DNA from 3 places in the Solibacillus sp. FSL W7-1464 genome. Region 1 is predicted to be linked to each of the others. Evidence: riboswitches for the same ligand, from Rfam matches in the RefSeq annotation. Region 1 holds a riboswitch; each other region holds the start of a gene.
The links. Region 1 has a riboswitch for S-adenosylmethionine ahead of MKZ25_RS01675 (O-acetylhomoserine aminocarboxypropyltransferase/cysteine synthase family protein). Riboswitches for the same ligand answer to the same signal wherever they lie in the genome.
Positions count from the first base shown of each region.

Region 1 (3,842 bases):
ACTGCCAAGTGATGAAGGTACGGAAGCAAATGTAAGCCCGATCTTTATGGAAGACGGAGAAATGTATTATTTCACTGATTTTACAAGTCCAAAAGAGGGCGTTGACTCGATGCTAGGTTATGCATTAACACATGCACGTACTGGTGAAGCAACGTACTATACAGGAAATCTGGAAGAGTCCTATATGGATTCACAAGGGGCTCTTGAAATTATTGAGAAAAAGTTCATCGAAAAAGAATGGGAAGGCGAAATGCCGATCCTTTACAACTTCTACGGTGAAGCAAGCTGGCTGTCAGCTGTACTTGATGCGAACGGATTCCTGCAAAATTATTTCATTGTGTCAGCGGCAAATCCTGAAATATCGGCATTTGGTACCACACCAAATGAAGCGTTAAGACTTTATAAAACAGCGCTAAGCCGTGGCGGAAGTACGGTAGACGGTACTTCGAATGCCGAAGAGGCAAAAGCGACGGTGAAAGTCGTGCGTGTTTATAAAGAACGTGTAGGTGATTTTACAATCGTATCGTTCCTGGCGAACACAGGTGAAAACTTCATCGTTTCTACAGAAGTTGCACCATTTGCAATCTATTTGCAAGAAGGTGACCAGGCAACGATTACGTATGCAAAAACAGGAGAAGATTTCCAACCTGTAAAAGCATTGCAGATTGAAGGGTTGAAATAAATAAAGAAATTTGGGCAGAAGTAGAAGTACCGTTGAAAAAGAAGGAAACCCTTATTAAGAAACGGCTATTTAAAATTGATTGGAATGGAGGGGAGGCGACTCCAGCGGGATTAGCGTGACGCCTGAGACTACAGGCTCAGGCCACGCCCGCGGAAAGCATCCGACCCGGAATGGAAATCAATTTTTAACGCTCAGCAAAAAAATGCTATTTTTCTCTCTCAGAGAGAAAAATAGCATTTTGGTTTTTATTAGCTTACTTCCAAGTAAAGCCTTGTGAAGCGAGGAAGTCTTTAATATGCGGACGGTTTTGTTCAACTAAGTAATCGGCCATTTGTTTCGTCCATGTTGCTGTCTTTTGATTCGAAGATCGGCTACTGTAGTAATCTTCCATAATCCCATCGTACTCATCTAGAAGGGCATCGTATTTAGCAACGTCATAGCCATTTTCATGCAATACTGCAGCTACCGGTAAACGCGGTTTTGTTTCATTGCGTTTTGTCGGTGTACCGATTGTCATCGCAAACAACGGGAAAACGTACTCCGGTAAATTGAACAGTTCACTGATTTCCTTAGGATTTGTACGGGCACCACCGATATAGCAAATGCCGTAACCCATTGATTCAGCTGCAATAACGAAGTTTTGGGCAAATAACGCAACATCTGCTACCCCTACAAGCACGTTTTCAGCCGTGTCAGCAGAAATATCAACCCCGTGCTTTTGACCAGCTACTTGCAAACGCTTAAAATCTACGCAAAACAGGAAAGAAGCACCCGCTGTTTTAAACTGAAATTCATTTTTAGACAGCTCCCCAAGCTTCGTTTTCTTTTCTTCATCCGTTACCCAAATGACACTGTATGCCTGTACGAAATGCGAACTTGCCGCCATTTGCGCTGTTTCGATTAAATCGATGACAGTTTCTTTTGAAATTTCCTCACCTGTATATTTACGAACAGATGTATGACTGCGTAATAATTCTTTTGTATTCACGTGAACATCTCCCTTTTATGTAATAAAACTTGATGGTGTATCCTTCAAGCTTATTTTAGTCAATATTTTACTTGAAGTCGATTATTAGCGTCTGTTCAATTCATAGGGATGGAATTTTTGCATATCGTTAAATACAGATAAGAGCAATCAGAATAGAAATCTGAAAATTTTAATTTTTTTGTGTTGACATATCGGATTAGTGTGTTTTATACTGAGACACAACGATGGAACACAAATCACATAACTCTTATCAAGAGCGGCGGAGGGAATAGGCCCTGAGATGCCCGGCAACCAGTAAGTGATGAACTGACTAAGGTGCTAATTCCTACAAAATGGACAAACATTTTGAAAGATAAGAGGAGGCAAACTTGCTCATGCGCAACCCTCTTCTTAACTGAAGAGGGTTTTTTTCATTTAAAAAATCCTCCTCAAAAACACCGATTTCACCATCGATTAAATTTTTGGGGGTAATAAAATGACAAATTTAAGACCAGAAACTTTATTATTACACGGGGGTCAAAAGCCAGACCCGGAAACAGGGGCGATCGCAGTTCCGGTTTACCGTACAACGGCCTATGCATTTAACGACACAGCTCATGCGCAACGTCTATTTGCATTACAGGAAACAGGCAATATTTATTCACGTATTATGAACCCGACAGTCGGGGCATTTGAAGAACGGGTTGCTTTATTAGAAGGGGGTACAGCTGCAGTAGGGCTTTCATCTGGCGCAGCAGCAGTAGCATTTTCTATTTTAAACGTTGCCGGTGCAGGGGATGAAATTGTTGCGGCAGGTTCACTTTACGGTGGGACTTACAATTTATTTGCAACTACATTGCCTCGCTACGGCATTACAGTGAAATTTGTGGATGAATCAGATCCTGCAAACTTCCAGGCGGCAATCACGGATAAAACGAAGGCAATCTTCGCTGAAATTATCGGAAATCCAAGCTTGAAAGTATTGGATATTGAAGCGGTAGCAAACATCGCCCATGACAACGGCCTTCCTTTATTAATCGACAGTACATTTGCTTCCCCATACGGAAGTAATCCGATTGAATTCGGTGCGGATGTTGTCATCCATTCTGCAACAAAGTGGATTGGCGGTCACGGGACGACGATCGGCGGGATTGTAGTGGATGCAGGCAAGTTCGACTGGACACAAGGAAGACATCCAGGATTTACAGAACCGGATACTTCTTACCATGGTCTACGCTATGGGATTGACACAGCAGGCGCTGCATTTGCGACAAAGCTTCGTGTTCAACTATTGCGTGATTTTGGTCCAACTCTATCTGCTGACGCAGCATTTAACTTCCTGCAAGGACTTGAAACGCTTCATTTGCGTATTGTCCGTCACAATGAAAATACACAGAAAGTTGCCGAGTATTTAAGAAACCACCCATTTGTGGAATACGTAAATTACAACGGCTTCGAAGATTTTGCAACGCATGATTTAGCGAAAAAATATTTGAAAAACGGTTTCGGATCTATCATTACATTCGGTATTAAAGGCGGACGTGAAGCAGGCCGCCAAGTAATCGATAACGTGGAATTGTTCTCTCATGTAGCAAACGTTGGGGATGCCCGTTCATTAATTATCCACCCTGCGAGCACAACGCACCAACAGTTATCTGCGGAAGAATTAAAAACTGCAGGCGTATCGGAAGAGCTCATTCGCTTATCGATCGGATTAGAAGCAGCAGAAGATATTATCGCGGATTTAGATCAGGCATTAGCGAAGGTTGCGGCTGAAGTTGGGATAGAAACAAACGCATAGTACTTTAGGAAAAAGGCTTTGCTTTTCCCATTCGAAAAGCTAAGCAATTTTTAGAAAATTAATTCCCACTATTTATATAAGTTTTATTGACAAAATTAATACCAAGTAATACAATTGGGATAATAAAATTACCGACCGGAAAAATTTAAAGTGATGTTCTAGCATCATTGGAAGAAAAGGAGTTGTTCAACATGGGGAAAGTATACAGTGCGCAAAACGTAGTAGCCTATATTATTTATGAACTTAATGACGTAAAGGAATTTGTGAACGCTTGCGCTATCCAGCGAATTTTGGCGGATGTGAATACGATGTGGCAGCATGTTTTTGGACACAGTGCTTTCTCAGAACAAGCTCATGATCTTGCCACAGTGGGTTATGTTGTAAAAGAAGTT
Region 1 is NZ_JBBORC010000001.1:340,614-344,455, forward strand. Features, by position in the region: gene MKZ25_RS01665 (hypothetical protein) at 1-682, shown strand, start outside; gene nfsA (oxygen-insensitive NADPH nitroreductase) at 936-1,670, opposite strand; SAM riboswitch class I at 1,915-2,029, shown strand; gene MKZ25_RS01675 (O-acetylhomoserine aminocarboxypropyltransferase/cysteine synthase family protein) at 2,146-3,450, shown strand; gene MKZ25_RS01680 (hypothetical protein) at 3,642-3,842, shown strand, end outside.

Region 2 (3,842 bases), 2.5 Mb from region 1:
AAAATGATTTACCCCTATAAGGATAAAATACCGACAATCCACCCTTCTGCATTCATTGCCGATTATGCCACAATTACCGGTGACGTAACAATCGGGGCCGAAACTTCAATTTGGTTTAACACGGTAATCCGCGGCGATGTGAACAAAACTATAATTGGCGACCGTGTCAGCATCCAGGATTTGAGCTGCCTTCACCAAAGTCCCGCTTACCCTCTCATCATTGAAGATGAAGTAACAGTAGGCCATCAAGTTACATTACATAGCTGTACAATTAAGAAACGCGCTTTAGTTGGTATGGGTTCCATCATACTGGACGGGGCAGTTATAGGCGAAGGAGCGTTTATCGGTGCCGGCAGTCTAGTACCACCCGGAAAAGTGATTCCTCCCAATTGTTTGGCGATGGGGCGCCCGGCAAAAGTTGTGCGTGAAGTAACAGCTGAAGATCGCGCAGATATGGATCGGATTATTTCCGAATATGTGGCGAAAGGACAATACTATAAATCCCTTCAGAAATAGTTTCACAATCATATTGTTAGTCGAAATCTCTACCTATAATATAGGATGTTTACTGGAAATCATAAAAAAGGAGCTATCCATTTATCTGGATGCTCCTTTTTTTATTAAATTCCTGCTTTTGCTTTTAATTCAGCTGCTTTATCCGTATTTTCCCATGGCACATTCAAATCTGTGCGGCCGAAATGTCCGTATGCTGCTGTTTGTTTATAGATAGGGCGTCGTAAATCAAGCATTTTAATAATGCCTGCAGGACGTAAATCGAAAAGTTCACGAACCCAGTTTACGATTTGTGATTCTGCTACTTTTCCTGTACCAAACGTATCAACTGCGATTGAAACAGGTTGTGCAACACCGATTGCATACGCCAACTGCACTTCAGCACGGTCTGCTAAGCCCGCTGCTACAATGTTTTTAGCAACATAGCGTGCTGCATATGCTGCAGAGCGGTCAACTTTCGTTGCATCCTTACCAGAGAATGCTCCGCCACCGTGACGTGCATAACCACCGTAAGTATCAACGATAATTTTACGACCTGTAAGTCCTGCATCTCCTTTAGGGCCGCCGATTACGAATCGACCTGTTGGGTTGATGAAGTACTTTGTAGCTCCATCCAATAAATGAGCAGGAACTACCGGTTTAATAACGTGTTCCTTAATATCTGTTTGGATTTGTTCCAATGTTGCTTCTTCATCGTGCTGTGTTGAAATAACGATTGTATCCACACGAACAGGCTCATTGTTTTCATCGTATTCGATTGTTACTTGTGTTTTACCATCCGGACGCAAATATTCCAATTGGCCTGATTTACGTACTTCTGTTAAACGACGCGCTAGTTTATGAGCTAAAGAAATAGGCATCGGCATAAGTTCGGGAGTTTCGTTACATGCATAACCGAACATTAAACCTTGGTCACCGGCACCGATTGCTTCAAGTTCGTCCTCTGTCATTGATCCTTCGCGTGCTTCCAAAGCCTGGTCAACACCTTGTGCAATGTCAGGTGATTGTTCTCCTACAGCTACTAGTACTGCAAGGTTTTCAGCATCAAAGCCGTACTTACCGCGTGTATAGCCGATTTCTGCTACTGTATCGCGTATAATACCTTTCATATCTACATAAGTAGAAGTTGTAATTTCACCAGATACTAATACTAAGCCTGTTGTTACCGTAGTTTCACAAGCTACACGTGCATTTGGATCTGCAGCTAAAATAGCGTCTAAAATGGCATCCGAAATTTGGTCACAAATTTTATCCGGATGTCCTTCCGTTACACTTTCTGATGTAAACAGTCGACGATTTGTCATGTCATTTCCTCCTAAATCACTTTGGCAATTGTTTTTTATTGATACGGTACTCATTACCCATGTCCGTTATATTGCAGCAATTACACAAATGCGTATCCGCTTTTTAACGTCAAGCTATATTTGCTTTAACACGAGGGTCTGAAAGGCTGTAACTATCTAATTTTCGCTTAGCACGAAATTGTAAATCAAAATAAAAAAAATCCTTTCTCTCATAGCCGTGTTCATCACACGTGAGGAAAGGATATTACGTTTCGTTACCTTTCACTCTTATCGTTCAAGGGAAATTTTGCCCTTGCATCAGGTTGGCACCAACACGTATAAAATATACGCAGGTTGCCGGGTTTCATAGGGCCTGCCCCTCCACCAGCTCGGGATAAGAGTATCCGTTCAATTAAACATCTTACGCAAAAAAGCAAGTGCTGTCAACAAATTTTGACTTTTTTCGATACGTAAAAAATTGCGAAAAAATAATTTGCAATTAGTATAGATTATTTCACTTAATGTGTTATACTATTTTTGAATTAGGAATCAACTCCCCTCTATAAGGGAATACTATAAAAAAGGATGGTATTTAATAGATGAATTCGGTAGAAATTGCTAACGAGCTGAAAGAACTTTTAAACGGGGAAAATATCAAAACTCAATTATCTGTTCCACAACTAATTGAAAAAGCTACATCACGTGGAGAAGCAACGCTAACAGTTGAAGGCGCATTACGTGCCGAAACAGGCAAATATACTGGCCGCTCTCCTAAAGATAAATATATAGTAGAAGAAGAAATTTCAAAGGACAAAATCGATTGGGGTAAAGTAAACCGTCCGATCTCAGCAGAAGTATTTGATAAACTTTATGTAAAAGTTGTAAATTACTTAAAAGAGCGCGACGAGTTATATGTATTCAACGGTTTTGCTGGTGCAGACAAAGAGTCTCAATTATCTATTAAAGTAATTAACGAATATGCTTGGCATAATCTATTCTGTCATCAATTATTCATCCGCCCAACAGCAGACGAATTGGCTAAACACGTTGCCGAGTTTACAATCGTATCTGCACCAAACTTCAAAGCAGATCCGGAAGTAGACGGTACTGGATCGGAAACGTTCATTATAACATCTATCGAAAAGAAAATCATCTTAATTGGCGGAACTGAGTACGCTGGCGAAATGAAGAAGTCCATCTTCGGTATTATGAACTACTTGTTACCTGAACAAGGTATCTTCCCAATGCACTGCTCTGCTAACGTTGGTGAAGAAGGCGATGTAGCATTATTCTTCGGTTTATCCGGTACAGGGAAAACAACGTTATCAGCTGACAAAGACCGCAAATTAATTGGTGATGACGAGCACGGCTGGTCTGACAACGGTGTATTCAACATTGAAGGTGGTTGCTATGCTAAAACGATCAACCTATCCGCTGAAAATGAGCCGGAAATCTACAATGCGATCCGCTTTGGTTCAGTATTGGAAAACGTTGCGGTAGACCCTGAATCACGCGAATGCGACTATGCAGACGGCTCATTAACTGAAAACACACGTGTCGCTTACCCAATCGACTTTATCGACAATATTGTCTTACCATCAGTAGCAGGGCATCCAAATACAATCGTCTTCTTAACAGCCGATGCATTTGGTGTATTACCTCCTATCTCTAAATTGACTAAAGAGCAGGCAATGTATCACTTCCTAAGCGGCTTCACTTCTAAACTTGCCGGAACGGAACGTGGTGTAACAGAGCCGGAACCAGTATTCTCTACATGCTTCGGTTCTCCATTCCTACCGCTTGCTGCAACAGTTTATGCAGAGCAATTAGGTAAGAAAATTGATGAGCACGGTTCACAAGTATTCCTAGTAAACACTGGTTGGACTGGTGGCGAATACGGTGTAGGTAGCCGTATGAAGCTTTCATACACACGTAAAATGGTCCGTGCTGCAATTGAAGGGCAATTAAATAACGTTGATACTACAAAAGATGCTGTATTCGGATTAAACATCCCAGTAGCAGTGGAAGGTGTACCATCTAACGTAT
Region 2 is NZ_JBBORC010000001.1:2,862,934-2,866,775, forward strand. Features, by position in the region: gene MKZ25_RS14085 (gamma carbonic anhydrase) at 4-516, shown strand; gene metK (methionine adenosyltransferase) at 621-1,817, opposite strand; SAM riboswitch class I at 2,082-2,197, opposite strand; gene pckA (phosphoenolpyruvate carboxykinase (ATP)) at 2,396-3,842, shown strand, end outside.
Region 2: it holds a riboswitch for S-adenosylmethionine, as region 1 does, so the genes downstream of both, metK (methionine adenosyltransferase) here and MKZ25_RS01675 (O-acetylhomoserine aminocarboxypropyltransferase/cysteine synthase family protein) in region 1, are expected to answer to the same signal.

Region 3 (3,842 bases), 3.2 Mb from region 1:
AATCTTCACCGCCAAAATCTTCGTATGTTAGGTTTTCTGCCTGAAGCATCGTCCCCATGGCACCATCGATGATAAGTATTCTTTTTTGTAATTGCTCATGAATTGGGTGATTATACATTCGACTGAACTCCTTTACTTTCCACATCATATTGTTTTACATAGTCCATCAATTCCAGCGTCATATCATAGCGTAAAAACGGCGTAATTAAATAAATACCGTTAAAGTATTTGCATGCCGTATCGAGCAGCTCTTTCGCAATTGCGATTCCTTCTGCTGTCGATGCTTCCTTGTCATCCCCGCAGGCAGCCATACGCGCAAGTACTTCATCGGACAATTTAATACCCGGTACTTCATGATGTAAAAATTCTGCGCTGCGCGAAGATGTTAATGGCATAATCCCGATATAGATCGGTGTTTCCAAATGCTTGGTCGCCTCATAGATTTCGATAATCTTTTCTTTTGTATAAACCGGCTGTGAAATAAAATAATCTGCCCCATGCTCGATTTTCTTCTCTAAACGGGCAACAGCACGGTCCAATACACGCACATTCGGATTAAAGGCAGCAGCTACCGAGAAATTCGCCTGTTTACGGAGTGATTTCCCGGTAAATGAACCGCCTTTATTTAACTGCTTAATAAGAGAAATAAGCTCCATTGACGAAACATCATATACACTCGTCGCGCCTGGGAAATCCCCCACTTTTGTCGGGTCCCCTGTCACGACCAGAATATCATGAAGTTCCAGTGCATCAAGTCCCATTAAATGTGACTGAAGCCCAATTAAATTTCGGTCACGGCATGTTAAATGCGGCAACGAACGAATTCCATGCTCTTTCAAAATAGCAGCCATCGCAATATTACTGATGCGCGGCGAAGCAAGTGAGTTATCAGCCATCATAACAACATCGGCGCCCGCTTTTGCCAGCTGTTTTGCCCCTTCGACAAATCCGTCAATTTCCAGATGACGCGGTGTATCAAGCTCCACAATAACAGAACGTTCACGTTTGGCTTTTTCATGGAGCGGCTCCTGCTTACGCGGCTCCGGAATACGGACGAATTGTGTATATCCAGGTTTTTCTTCCTTCGTATCAATTGGCTGCATATTCGCCAAACGTTTTTTCACCGCCGCAATATGCTTCGGTGTTGTTCCGCAGCAACCGCCAATTAAACGGACTCCTTGGTTTACAAGTTCAACGGCTGCACGAGCGAAATAATCGGTTTCCGATTCATAGACAACACGGCCATCTTCAATATCCAATAATGATGCATTTGGGTAAGCCGACAGAAATGCCTTATTCGGTAAATTGACTCCTTCAAATGCCTGAATCGTATGGAAAGGACCTAATCGGCAGTTACTCCCAACAATATCCGCACCCAATCTTTCCAAATCCTGAAGTGCTTCGTTCAGAGACATTAAATTTTGAAGGACGCCCGGCTCCTGCATCGTCACTTGGGCAATGATCGGTAAATCGGTCATCGAACGTAAGAGATGGACACATTGTGATAATTCTTCAAAATCGTAATAGGTTTCCAGTAAGAATCCATCAGGTTGACCAGCTAGCAGTACTTCCGCTTGTTCTTGGAATGCAAATAAAATTTCATCTAATGTCGCGTCACTTTTACGGATTCCGCGAATACCACCGATTGTCGCCAGAACATATTGCCCATCCAGAGAAGCAGCACGCTTAGCGATTTTCAGCGCAGCTTCATTAAATTCCATCACACGATTTTCATAGCCATAACGCGCAAGCTTAATCCGGTTAGCTCCGTATGTATTTGTCTGAATAATATCCGCACCTGCCGCAATATATTCACTATGAATTTTTTCTATAATATCAGGACGTGCAATATTCATCTCTTCATGACAATAATCCAACCCATATGAATAAAGAAGTGTTCCGATTGCCCCGTCTGCTGTTAAAACCCGTGTTTGTAATTCTTCAAGTAAACCCATTACCTTCACTCCATCATTTACAGTATTTTCAGTATATTAACGATACAAAAAAGCCTTCTTTCATTAAATAAAAGAAGGCATAATAGTTATCAACTTAATCCCTTCTCATCTTCTGGCATCCGCCACTGGATTTAGCACCTGACTTAACGTTGGTTGCTGAAGTTTCATCGGGCCAGTCCCTCGACTTCTCTTGATAAGAAAATAATATGAATTTTTGAAATAATTAAATGAATCATAACGTTATCTAATAGTTCCGTCAATACCCTTTAGCCGAATGAAGTATTTCTTTACATAATTCGACTAATAATCTGTTCAGCCGTTTTTTTACCGTTTAAAATACAGGCACCTATTCCCACTCCGAAATAGGCACATCCCGCTAATAGGATATTCGGGTAATCCGTTGCCATCTGCTGTATAACTTTCGATAACGCTTCGTTATGCGCCAAATCATATCGTGGCATTTGGTCAATCCACCTCGTTACATTGACGACTGTCGGCTTCGCTTCAATACCTAAGCTCAGACGAATATCTTCCAATGCAACTGTTGTCAGCTCTTCATCAGACATGGCTGCCAATTGTTCATAGCGCGGATTAATATCTTTGTAAAACAGACGAACGAGTAAATTGCCTTCTGCAGACGTATGCTTCCATTTACGGCTCGTCCATGTCGACGCATTACAGACTAAATCACTATTGTGCGAAACGATAAATCCAGTACCATCAGCCGGTAATATATCGTCCGGTACATCAAAACCAACATACATCGTTAAAGTTGATGCCGTCGTGAACTTTTCCAACTGTTTCTCCAGTGAGTCATCCTGTATTACTTGACGGACCGTATCATTCGGGATGGCCAGTACAACAACATCTGCTAAAATCGTTTCGTCTTCAAGCATGATTTCATATTGCTCGCCTGTTTTACGAACTTTCTTTGTTACTTTATTTTTCATGAATTCAACTTCCGGAAGCTGTATCTCTAAACGATTGATCAGGGCCGATAAACCGGAACGGAAGGAAATAAACTTCTTATTCGCAGCTTTTTCGAATTGCTCACGATTCGCTTCGAAGCCCTTAATAATCGATCCGTAGTTGTTTTTATAATCCACTAAATAAGGCAATGTAGACGCCAGGCTTAATTGATATAAATCTCCTGAATAAACACCCGCTAATACAGGGGCAATTTGCTTGCGGACAATTTCCTCACCTAAAAAATATTCCAAAAATGTACCGATTGAGCTTTCTTTAGTAAATTTAGTATTCGGGATTTCAAAGTCTTGAAGTGCTCTTTTCTTCCCTTCTTCGGAAACTAAAGTGCTCGACATGAGCGATTCTACACTCATCGGAATACCGAATGTTGATCCTGCCGGAATAGCATGCAGCTCATTATTCGTATGAATGTAGGAAATACCTGTTTCGTTATATACAAGCTCTGATTCAAAATCAAGCTCCTTTATAAGTTCCAATACCCCTGGATGACGAGCAACAATCGAATCAGCCCCTGTTTCCATAATGAAACCGCTATCCTGTTCGGAATGGATTTTCCCGCCTAAATATGTGCTCTTTTCAATCAGAATTAACCGGGCTTCCACATTTTGCTCATGCATTTTATTTCTCAAGTAATGCATCGTACATAGCCCGGTAATCCCGCCACCTACAACTACTACTGTTTTCATGTCCATTCTCTCCTATTTCGTTCGCTTCTCTTTTAATAGTATAAACTTTTTCATGCGAAATATGGTCAGCCGGGTATTACAATTTTCAGAACCTCATAAGAAAAACCACCCTACCTCTAAGTATTCCCGGGTAGGATGGCCACTATTTTACCTATATGAAAGTTGCTTTGTCAGGGAAATTATTTCTGCTTCCAAAGATGTTGAACGTTTATCA
Region 3 is NZ_JBBORC010000001.1:3,517,670-3,521,511, forward strand. Features, by position in the region: gene metH (methionine synthase) at 1-118, opposite strand, end outside; gene MKZ25_RS17540 (bifunctional homocysteine S-methyltransferase/methylenetetrahydrofolate reductase) at 111-1,955, opposite strand; SAM riboswitch class I at 2,058-2,155, opposite strand; gene hemG (protoporphyrinogen oxidase) at 2,243-3,628, opposite strand; gene MKZ25_RS17550 (chemotaxis protein) at 3,776-3,842, opposite strand, start outside.
Region 3: it holds a riboswitch for S-adenosylmethionine, as region 1 does, so the genes downstream of both, MKZ25_RS17540 (bifunctional homocysteine S-methyltransferase/methylenetetrahydrofolate reductase) here and MKZ25_RS01675 (O-acetylhomoserine aminocarboxypropyltransferase/cysteine synthase family protein) in region 1, are expected to answer to the same signal.